One region of the Ruegeria sp. BC5 genome, then DNA from elsewhere that is predicted to be linked to it. Evidence: riboswitches for the same ligand, from Rfam matches in the RefSeq annotation. Region 1 holds a riboswitch; the other holds the start of a gene.
What was found. A riboswitch is a leader RNA that binds a small molecule or an ion and turns the genes downstream of it on or off. The one in region 1 is predicted to bind cobalamin.
Positions count from the first base shown of each region.

Region 2: linked by a shared signal. The riboswitch ahead of ACR0LY_RS16410 (hypothetical protein) and the one ahead of ACR0LY_RS00345 (DUF1636 family protein) in region 1 are both predicted to bind cobalamin.

Region 1 covers NZ_JBQFUN010000001.1:67,745-73,112, forward strand. Annotated here, with positions in the region: gene cobN (cobaltochelatase subunit CobN) at 1-1,764, opposite strand, end outside; gene cobW (cobalamin biosynthesis protein CobW) at 1,768-2,823, opposite strand; gene ACR0LY_RS00345 (DUF1636 family protein) at 2,820-3,209, opposite strand; cobalamin riboswitch at 3,293-3,501, opposite strand; gene ACR0LY_RS00350 (LysR substrate-binding domain-containing protein) at 3,574-4,458, opposite strand; gene ACR0LY_RS00355 (NAD(P)-dependent oxidoreductase) at 4,561-5,368, shown strand, end outside.
Region 2 covers NZ_JBQFUN010000008.1:50,350-55,717, reverse strand. Annotated here, with positions in the region: gene recR (recombination mediator RecR) at 1-259, opposite strand, end outside; gene ACR0LY_RS16425 (YbaB/EbfC family nucleoid-associated protein) at 324-668, opposite strand; gene ACR0LY_RS16420 (DNA polymerase III subunit gamma/tau) at 834-2,594, opposite strand; gene ACR0LY_RS16415 (protein-tyrosine phosphatase family protein) at 2,728-3,222, shown strand; gene ACR0LY_RS16410 (hypothetical protein) at 3,224-3,631, opposite strand; cobalamin riboswitch at 3,715-3,935, opposite strand; gene ACR0LY_RS16405 (alpha/beta hydrolase family protein) at 4,071-4,928, shown strand; RNA gene ffs (signal recognition particle sRNA small type) at 4,961-5,059, opposite strand; gene ACR0LY_RS16395 (bifunctional 2',3'-cyclic-nucleotide 2'-phosphodiesterase/3'-nucleotidase) at 5,099-5,368, opposite strand, start outside.

The DNA of each region.
Region 1 (5,368 bases):
ACCCAGCGTGACCGCCCCGATCCGGCGCTTGGCCTGCGCGGCCTCGCCGGGGTCATTGACGATGAAGGGGTAGATCACCGGCAGATCGCGGATCAGCGCCTCGGGCCAGCAATTCGCCGACAGGGCGACCGATTTGCCAGGCAGCCATTCCAGCGTGCCATGCGCGCCGATATGGATCAGCGCATCCGCACCCAACCCTCTGCGCAGCCACAGATAAAAGGCCACATAGCCGTGGCGTGGGGTGCGTGAGAGGTCGTGGTAATCATCCTCGCGCAACTCGGGCGTGCCGCGTTCGGGTTGCAGCGCGATCAGCGCCTTGCCACGGCGCAAGGCGGTGAATTGGAAAGCGCCGTCTGCTAATGCTGGATCATCCTCGGGCCGTCCCCAAACGGTTTCGAGGTCCCTGCGCAATTCATCCGGCAGATCGGCCAGCGCCGCCAGATAATCCGCAAGCGGCCACGATACCCTTGCATCCATAAGGGTTTCGGTAATGGGTTGGGCGGGGGCGGTGTCGTACCCTTCGCCCTGCAGATCGGCCAACATCGCCTCGGCTGAGGCCAGCGCGTCCAACCCCACAGCATGGGCCATCTGCCAGTCCTTACCAGGGTAAGTGGACAGCACCAGCACCGGGGTTTGATCGACCTTGGGCTTGTCATGCAAAGCTAGCCACCCGGTCACCCGGTCGATGATGGCCTCGATCCGTTCATCTTCGGCCCGGTGGGCAAATCGCGAGTATTCCAGATGTGGGTCACGTTTCCCGGGTTCTTTGAATGAGGCGATGCCCGCCGAAATCCGCCCGTCCACCTCGGGCAACACCACATGCATGGCAAGGTCGGCGGGCGAGAGGCCACGTTCCGCCTCGGCCCAGGCCTTGCGGCGTGCAGTTGACAAAGCGACCTGAAACACAGGGACATTGGCCGCGTCCAGCGGAGATGTGCCAGACGCGCCCTTGCCTGAGAATGAAGTGGCGTTGATGATGGCCGACGGCTGCATTGCTACGATATTTCCGCGCAACCACTCGGCGGCGGTTGGGGCTTTCAGCGACGGCGCGAACAGGCCCACGGCTTCGAACCCGCGCGCGCGTAGGTTACGGATCAGGGCCGCGACCGGGGCGGTGTCCGCAGAGGTCAGGTAAGCGCGGTAGAAACTCACGAGAATGCGTTTTGCATCGCCCGTGAACGCCTTTTCCACTGGGATCACGCCACGGTCAGGGCACCAGGCGCCGCACTCGGGGATGGTTTTGGCCCCCATCACAGGGCCTGCATAAAGCCCCGCCGCCAGCGCCATCTGTGCCAGCGCGGCCTGCGCTGCAACTTCGCCGCCGGTATCGCACAGATGCGCCAGCCGCCGCAGGGTTGAAACGGGTAGGGTGGAAAAGTCGTCCAACCGCGTATCTTCGCGCCCATCCGCTGGCAGGACAGCCAGCGCGATGCCCTTGTCCTGCGCCAGCGCCAGAACCTGCTGCAGGCCATAGGACCAATAAGGCACGCCGCCGATCAGGCGGATCAGAATGCCTTTCGCACCTTCCAGAGTTTGTTCGACGTAGGTATCGACGGACAGAGGGTGTTTCAGCGCCGTCAGATTGGCCAACCGCATCGTGGGCATCCGCCCCTCAGCCCCGCCACCGCGATGCCAGCCTGCCGCGAAAGCTCCGAGGTCGCTGTCCGAAAAGGACAGCACCACCAGATCCGCCGGGCTTTGGCCCAGATCGGTCGGGGTCTCGGTTTCCTCGAGCCCGTGGCTTTCGCGGAAGACGACGTGCATGGCTTACTCGGCGGCCTCGGTCACACCCACGAGGATCTCGCGGATCGCGGCCTCTTTGATGTCGTCATGTTCGGCAATCACCACCAGACGCGAGCGGCGCTCTTCGCCGGGTTCCCATGGGCGGTCGTACTGATGTCGCACTCGTGCGCCAACCGCCTGAACTAACAAGCGCATCGGTTTGCCCTGGACAGCGGCGTAACCTTTGACCCGCAGGATGTTCAGCTCATTTGCCAAGCGTTCGATATTGGCAACCAGTGCTGCCGGATCGGTCTGTTCCGGCAACTCGACGATAATGCTTTCGAAATCGTCATGTTCATGATCGTGGTGGCCATCGTGGTGCGACGGGCGTGCATCCATGTCATCCTCGGCGGCAGCCTCAAGCCCCAGTACGACGCGCACGTCCACAGCGCCTTCGGCAACTTCGACGACGGGCAGGGCGCGCGGAGCCTCGGCTGCGATCACTTCTTTGGCCTTTGCCACGCCTTCCGGGCCAGCCAGGTCAGGCTTGGTCAGCAGGATGATGTCGGCGCAGGAGATCTGATCCTCGAACACCTCGGACAAGGGCGTTTCATGGTCGATCGAGTCGTCAGCCAGGCGCTGGGCGTCGACGGCTTCGACATTCGGGGCAAAACGCCCGGCGGCGACGGCCTCGGCATCGGCCAGAGCGATCACGCCATCCACGGTGATTTTCGAGCGGATATCGGGCCAGTCAAACGCTTTCAACAGCGGCTTTGGCAGAGCCAGACCGGACGTTTCGATCAGGATGTGATCAGGGCGCGGCTCCAGTGCCATCAGCGCCTCGATGGTCGGAATGAAATCATCGGCCACGGTGCAGCAGATGCAGCCATTGGCCAGTTCCATGATATTTTCCGCCGGGCAATCGGGAATGGCGCAGGATTTCAGAATGTCGCCATCCACACCCACATCGCCAAATTCATTGACGACAACGGCCAGACGCTTGCCCTGAGGGTTCTGCATTAGATGTTTGACCAGCGTGGTTTTGCCCGAACCCAGAAAGCCGGTGATCACAGTGACGGGGAGTTTTTCGAGGTTGCTCATTTCAGGGCTCCAATCGGGGGAATGCGGGCCGCACAGTTTTTGCGGAAATGTTCGGGACGTTCGCGCCATTTGACCAGACCGTCTTCGGCGGCGAGATACTTGGTGACGCCTTCGACGATGGTGTCGACATGGTCGGTTTCGTTCAGGTTTTCGTACACAAAGGTCCAGCGGGTCGGTCCGCCGCGCAGCACTATGGAACAACCCTGATCGCAATTTGACAGGCACTCGACCGGCTTCAGCACGATACCTTCGGGCAAATCGGCGTCTTCCAGTGCCTTGTGCAGCAGGGCACCTGGACGTTGCGCATCGTCTTCAATCGGCAGGCCACGCCGACAGGTCGTGCAGACCAGCAGCTCGACTGGTGCAGTCTCGGTCACGTCTCTCATCCCCCCAAATCCTCTTTGCAGGGGACGGGGTTTCATGCGGGCCACGTCTGCACATGGACCCGACACCGGATCACCCCGTCCGGTTTCAACTTCGGGCGCTGGCAGGTCTCCCGGCTTGCGGATGTCGGGGCGCTTGCCCCGGCAGATGTCCCGCCTTCCCGGCCTTGCGGGCCAGTGGCATTGGGCACCCTCTCCGGTCACGGTCGCGGGGGCGGCTGCGTTTGACGGTTGCCCGCTGACGCATTCCCTTTTCATCCATCCGAAGATGGACACCAACGCATGCGACATGCGGCACGGGCAGGGGGCTTGTCAAGCACGAGGCGCATGGTGAAATCGTTCAAACCAAAAAAGCGACCAGCCTGTGTCAATCCGCGGCATGCGCGGCCAGCCTCTCGCGCAGCCAAGCGCAAAACAACCCTGCCGCAGCGGTCGATTGCGTAGCGCCTCGTGTACTGATCAGGTAATGCGACTGGGCAAAAGGAATCGCAGGTCCCGCAATTGCAATCGGCACAGCCTGCCGGATCGCATTCCGGGCGAACCGTTCCAGAACCGTTGCATAGCCCGCCCCTGCCATCACAAGCTGCAGTGCTGCGACCGAGGTGTCCACCGAATGTCGGGGCGGCTGGTCCGGAAGCGCGAGCCCGTTGGCCTGAAAGTACCGCGCCCAGTTGTCTTCGTATCCAAGGATATGAATCAGAGGGCCTTGCCGCAGTACGTTCAGGGTCGCGGGCGAGTCCCCGGCCCGGCATACCGGTACCAGCTTTTCATCTGTCAGCTTTTCGGACTGAACGCCGGGCCAATCGCCATAACCCAGCCGGATTTCCACATCCAAATCGCCGGGGGCCACGCTGTCATTCCAGATGTGCGAGACAAGGCGTACTGGGATCTCGGGGTGGCGAGCGGTAAAGTCGGGCAGTTCCGCCGCGACCCAATAGGTGGCTGTCGATATCGCCGCACGGATCGTCAGGGTCTGGCGCGAGGCAGGGCCGAACAGGCTGTTGGTGGACAGGGCGATGTCGCCAAGCGCACGCCGCACAGTCAACGAATAAGACTGCCCCAGCTCAGTCAGTTCCAACCGGCGGGCATTCCGGGTGAACAGCTTTTGCCCAAGCTCGGCTTCAAGCGACCGGATATGCAATGAGACCGCCGTCTGCGTCAGGCCCAGCTCTTTTGCTGTGGTGGTAAAATTCAGATGCCGCGCGGCGGTTTCAAAGCTGCGCAACCATGTGGGGTTTGGAAGGCGATCCATATATCACCAAATTATTTTGACCATAATTGGCATTATTAATCATTTTCGTTTCTAACAGACAACACAGATACTCGGCCCGAATACGACCGTCAGGAGGGAAACATGAAAGTCGGATTTATCGGTTTAGGAAATGTGGGCGGCAAACTGTCCGGCTCGCTTCTGCGCAACGGGATTGACCTGACGGTTCACGACCTTAACCCAGACCTGGTGGCCGAGTTTGTGGCCAAGGGGGCCGAAGCCGCGGAAAGCCCGGCGCAGATGATGCGGGACTGCGATGCCGTTATAACCTGCCTGCCGTCCCCGGCGGCCTCGGACGCAGTGATGCAAGATATGCTGCCCGCGGTCGGGCCGGGCAAGATCTGGATGGAGATGTCGACCACCGACGAAGCCGAGGTTAAACGACTGGGCGCCATGGTGATCGAGCGAGGAGGAGCGGCGGTGGATTGCCCGGTTTCAGGCGGGTGCCACCGGGCGGCTACTGGCAATATCTCGATTTTCGCCGGATGTGATCGCGAAACCTTTGAGCGGATTCTGCCGTTTTTAACCACGATGGGGCGGCGCGTGCTGCACACGGGGGAGTTGGGCTCAGCCTCGGTCCTAAAAGTTCTGACCAACTATCTGGCGACCGCCAACCTGATCACCTGTGCCGAAGCGCTGGTAACGGCCAAAGCGGCCGGGATGGATTTGAACACCACTTATGAGGCGATAAAGATTTCGTCGGGTACTTCGTTCGTGCATGAAACAGAAAGCCAGGTCATTCTGAACGGGTCCCGCGATATCTCTTTCACCATGGACCTTGTCAAAAAGGACATCGGACTGTTCCAAGACGTCGCCGACCGCGCCGGAGTACCCTTGGAAATCAACCCGGTAATGATCCGCATCTTCGACGACGGTATCGCCCGCTATGGTG
Region 2 (5,368 bases), on a different contig from region 1:
CTTCGACCACGCATAGCTCTCCGGTCGCGCGGTCCTCGCTGTCGCAGATGTCACAGATATCGGTGGTGCCGACGTTGCCGCAGTTCAGGCATTCGCGGGCGGTGATGGCAACCTGCTGCATGGCGTCCGACAGGGGTGTCAGCAGCAGGGCGCGCTTGCGGATCAGATGCAACACCGCGCGGCGGGCCGAGCGGGGGCCGAGGCCCGGCAGCTTGGCCATCAGATCAATCAGGTTGTCGATATCGCTGTTCGAACTCACCGAGGGTGCTCCTGCAAAGGGGCCGGGCAGGGGCGCCCGGCCGATGATCCGTCAGGAGGGGGTATCAGAACGGCAGCTTGATGTCTGCGGGCAGGCCCATGCTTTCGGTCAGCTTCGCCATTTCGGCCTGTGCGCGTTCAGTCGCTTTGGTTTGTGCGTCCTTGATGGCGGCCAGGATCAGGTCCTCGACCACTTCCTTGTCGTCGCCGTTAAAGATCGATGGGTCGATGTCCAGACCTTTCAGCTCACCTTTTGCGGTGGCGGTGGCCTTCACCAGTCCTGCACCGGATTCGCCAACGACCATCATGTTGTTCAGCTCTTCCTGCATGTCGGTCATCTTGGCCTGCAAGTCCTGCGCGGATTTCATCATCTTGGCCATGTCGCCCAGACCGCCGAGTCCTTTGAGCATCGGTATTCTCCTGTGTATCGCTTTGTCGCCTAAATACGGGCGGTACCCGTGTGGCACAAGGGGGTGGGGTTGCTCCCGCCCGTCGTCAAGGTCTTTGAAAGACCTTTCCTCCCGTTGGGCCCGTGGCGGGTGCGGGAGGATTTCGGGGGTGTGTGTTGAAGTGGCTCAGTCTTCCTCGAACGGGTCCCATTCGTCTTCGACCTCGGGCAGGGCTTCGGTTTCGACCTTGGCTGCGCGTTGCTCTGGCGTTTCGATGCTTTTGATCCGCGCCTTCGGGAACTGGGCCAGAACCGCCTGCACCAGCGGGTGTTCGCGGGCTTCTGCCTTCAATGCTTCCTCAGCCGCGTTTTCCTTTTCATAGATCGTCTCGCCACCGCCTTCGTTGACGACAGTGACGGCCCAGCGGTTACCGGTCCATCGCTGCAGGGCGGTTCCCAGACGTTGCGCCAACTGGGCCGAGGCACGCTGGGTCGGTTGGAATTCGATACGCCCGGGTTGATAGGCTGCAAGCCGCAAAGACCGCTTGACCTCATCCAGAAGCACGCCGTCCCGGTTTGCGCGGATCAGTTCGACCACATGATCGAAGGTCGGATAACGTGCCAGGGCGGCCTGTACATCCTGCGCCAACGCCGCGCTGGGAGCGCCGCTGCCCCCACCATGGGCGGGAGCTGAATAAGAAGATGACACCGGCACTTGCGTCTGAACCGCGGCATGCGATGGCGCCGGTATCCCGCCACCGGGTCCGCCATTTGGCGGTGGGGGCGTGTCTTGCAGACGTTTGATCAACTCTTCCGGGCTGGGCAGGTCTGCCACATGGGTCAGCCGGATCACTGCCATTTCAGCTGCCATCATGGCATTTGGGGCCGCCGAGACCTCTTCGAGCGCTTTAAGCAACATCTGCCACATCCGGGTCAGGACGCGCATCGGCAGGGCCTTGGCCATTTGTTGACCACGCGCGCGCTCGTCCGGCGAAACGGTGGGATCATTGGCTGCGTCTGGCGTGATTTTAACCACAGAGACCCAATGGGTGATCTCGGCCAGATCGCGTAGCACGGCCAGCGGATCGGCTCCTTCGGCATATTGCCCACCCAACTCGGTCAGTGCGCCTGCAGCGTCCCCGCGCAGGATCATGTCCATCAGGTCCAGTACCCGACCGCGATCAGCCAGGCCCAGCATCGCGCGGACCTGATCGGCGCTGGTTTCACCAGCACCGTGCGAGATCGCCTGATCCAGCAGCGAGGTCGCGTCCCGCGCCGAACCCTCGGCTGCACGGGTGATCAGCGCCAGCGCGTCATCCGCGATCTGAGCGTTTTCCGCCGCCGCAATCTTGCCGAGCAGGCTGATCATGTCCTCGGGTTCGATCCGACGCAGGTCGAACCGTTGGCAGCGCGACAGAACCGTCACTGGCACTTTACGAATCTCGGTGGTGGCGAAGATGAACTTCACATGCTCGGGCGGTTCTTCAAGCGTCTTGAGCAGCGCGTTGAACGCGCTGGTCGACAGCATGTGGACCTCGTCGATGATATAGATTTTGTAGCGCGCGCTGGCGGCGCGATAGCGGACACTGTCGATGATCTCGCGGATATCGTTCACACCGGTGCGGCTGGCGGCATCCATCTCCATCACGTCAACGTGGCGGCCTTCCATAATGGCCACGCAATGTTCGCATTGGCCACAGGGCTCGGTCGTTGGTTTGCCGTCACCATCGGGGCCGATGCAGTTCATGCCCTTGGCGATGATCCGTGCCGTGGTGGTTTTGCCGGTGCCGCGAATGCCGGTCATGATGAAAGCCTGCGCGATCCGGTCGGCCTCGAACGCATTTTTCAGCGTACGTACCATTGCATCCTGACCGACGAGATCGGCAAAAGTTTCCGGGCGGTATTTTCGGGCAAGAACCTGATAGGCGGGGCTGGGCGTGTCGTTCATATCTGCTCTGTCGGATTCGGGTTCCGATGCAGCGTAGAGACCCCTGCCGCCCGCGTCCACAGCAGGCTTGGGTGAATTTCGGTTTGCAGCACAATTTGCACGCCTTAGAAGCGAGTATCAGGGAGGGCCCGTAGTGAGCCAGTTCGCACTTCATTCAGTTCAGATTGGAAACGGCACCGTTGCCTTGTCGCCCCTTCCGGGGCGCGGTGGCGGGTATACGCGGGACTTGGGAACGATCCGCGACTGGCAGCCGGATCTTGTGATCTCGATGACCACCGAGGTCGAAATACTGCAAGAGGGCGCAAGTGGGCTTGGCGAAGACCTGCACGCACTCAATATCAAATGGGTGCATCTGCCGGTTGCGGATTTCGGTACGCCGCCTCCTGAGGTTGACGCGGCGTGGGGCAGTGTCAGCCCTGCGGCGACTGATATCCTGTCCCGCGGGGGGCGGGTGCTGGTGCATTGCCGGGGCGGCTGTGGCCGGTCCGGGATGATCGTGCTGCGCCTTATGGTCGAGCATGGCGAAGACCCCGAGACAGCGTTGACCCGTTTGCGTGCGGTGCGGTCCTGCGCCGTCGAGACCGACGGCCAGATGAAATGGGCAGCCCTTGGGCGGACGCGCGACTAGATCAGAGCGCCACCTGTCGTTCTGCCTGTGCCACCGGGTTGGGCGGGATCGCTGTGACCTCAAGCATGGCGCAGGGTGGGGTGGTTAGCATGCCTGCGGGGCGCATGGTCACATCCGGGCCGAACATCATATCTGCGAAAACATCCAGCGACTCGAGGGGCGCATCCTCGCTTGTTCCACAAAAGACCCGGATCAGGTCTTTTTGAGCGCGAAACCGTGCGCTGCATCCTTGCGTGCAATAGGCCAGCTCAGAGCTGCCGTCGAACTCAAAATCAGGCGTCGTCGCCGGAACGGCAGCATCCATCGCCTGCACGATCGCGCGCGCCATCTGTGCCAGCGCCGGACAGGTTTTTCCTGTGCGTTGGCAAACGGTTGCGGTAAATTGGTGTGTCTTTGTCTTCCAGATCATATTGCGCCCTCCGCGCGTGGAACGGGGGTGTGGATCAGGTGTGACAGCGTGCTGACGACCTGCCCGGACACCCCGCCCGAGTTTCGGTTTCTTGTTCGATGGCAGGTCTCCTGACTTGCGGGTCGTTGCGTTGCCGACCTTCCCAGCCTTGCGGCCAGTGGTGTTTCGGCATTGCTCACCGCTTACAGTTGCGGGGGCAGTCGCGGCCTTGGTTCGTTCCGGTATTCCGGGCAGAACCGCACCGTGTTCCCTTTTCATCCCGCCCCGGAGACCGGGGACGAGAACCATCATCCAATCGCTAGCGGGTAGGGGTGACCTGAGTCAAGCCGCCTTTTGGTGGGGCAAAGTGGACGCGTGGTCATGCGGAAACAGGATTGACTTAGGGTGGCAAAAGATGCCGTTTGGGGTGGTGAACTAATCGGTTCAGATTGAGGGCGCCATGCTGGATACCGCACAAGCTGTTTTAACCGAGGATTTTCAGTTTCCTTCTGGTTCGACCCAACTGTCGGCTCGGCTGTACCTGCCGGTAGCCGAACCTGGGATCGCAGTGGTGATCCACAGCGCCACCGGAGTGCCGCGCGACTATTATCAGCACTTCGCACGCTGGTTGGCTGCGGAACATGGCATTGCCTGTCTGACCTATGATTACAGCGATTTCGGTCATTCGCAGAGCAGGCCATTGAAGTCAGCTCAGGCCACGATGGCGGATTGGGCGCTGATCGACATGCCTGCGGCTCGGGCCGAGATGCGCAGGCGATACCCCGACGCGCAGCACTGGAGCATCGGCCATTCCGTCGGCGGTATGCTGGGGCCGATTCAGCCCGATATTGATCAGATCGACCGCATGATCTGCGTCTGCGCCGGGCCGGTGACTGTGTCGGACCATCCCTGGCCTTATCGGGCGTTGGCTTTGCTGTTTTGGTACGGACACGCGCCCCTGGCCGTAAAAGCGCTGGGTTACCTGCCGGGCAAGGCACTGGGATTCGGATCGAACCTGCCTGCCAGCGTCTATTGGCAGTGGCGCCGCTGGTGCACTGGGCCGCGCAACTACCTGCCCGAAATCGGCGTGTCCTTGCCCGAGGCCCGCTGGGCACAGTCAGACACACCAGTGGATCTGTTCAGCTTTGAGGATGACGATCTGGTGCCAAAGAACGCGGTCTGGCGGCTGGCTGATCTGTACGGGCCCAACGCACGCCGCCATTTGTTGTCTCCGGCCGAGTTCGGACTGTCCGAGGTTGGCCATATCGGTGCCTTTGCCCGGCGCAATTCGGCTGTCTGGCCACGGTTGATTGCCTAGGCCTGTTCGCAACAATTCCATGTCGGGAGCTTAAGTGAGAGGTTGGACATCGACCCAAGCGGGGCTCGTTGTGGCTGCTTCCTTCCGGACCTGACCAGGTTGGCGAGGCGCTCGCCCGCGCCAACCTCTCGGGGTCTGATATAGGCAACGGGCGCAGGAAACACAACCCGTCAGAGCGTCAAACGGATCAGCAAAAAGCCCTCATCGTCTTCTCCGACGACGTGAGGGTCATATTCTTCAAGCTCGGCAATGTGGGTTTGTGCCTTCGGACCAGTTCTTAACAGCGCAGTCGCGCCCTGCATCGGGGCAAAGCCAAAAGGATAGGGCGCATATTGCAAGGGATCTTGCGGCAGTGCGCCGGACAGATAGTCCTGCAAGACGCGCTGAACAGGAAGGTTCGGCAGCGCGATGGGCTCGGCCTGATCAACAAAGGGAAAGTG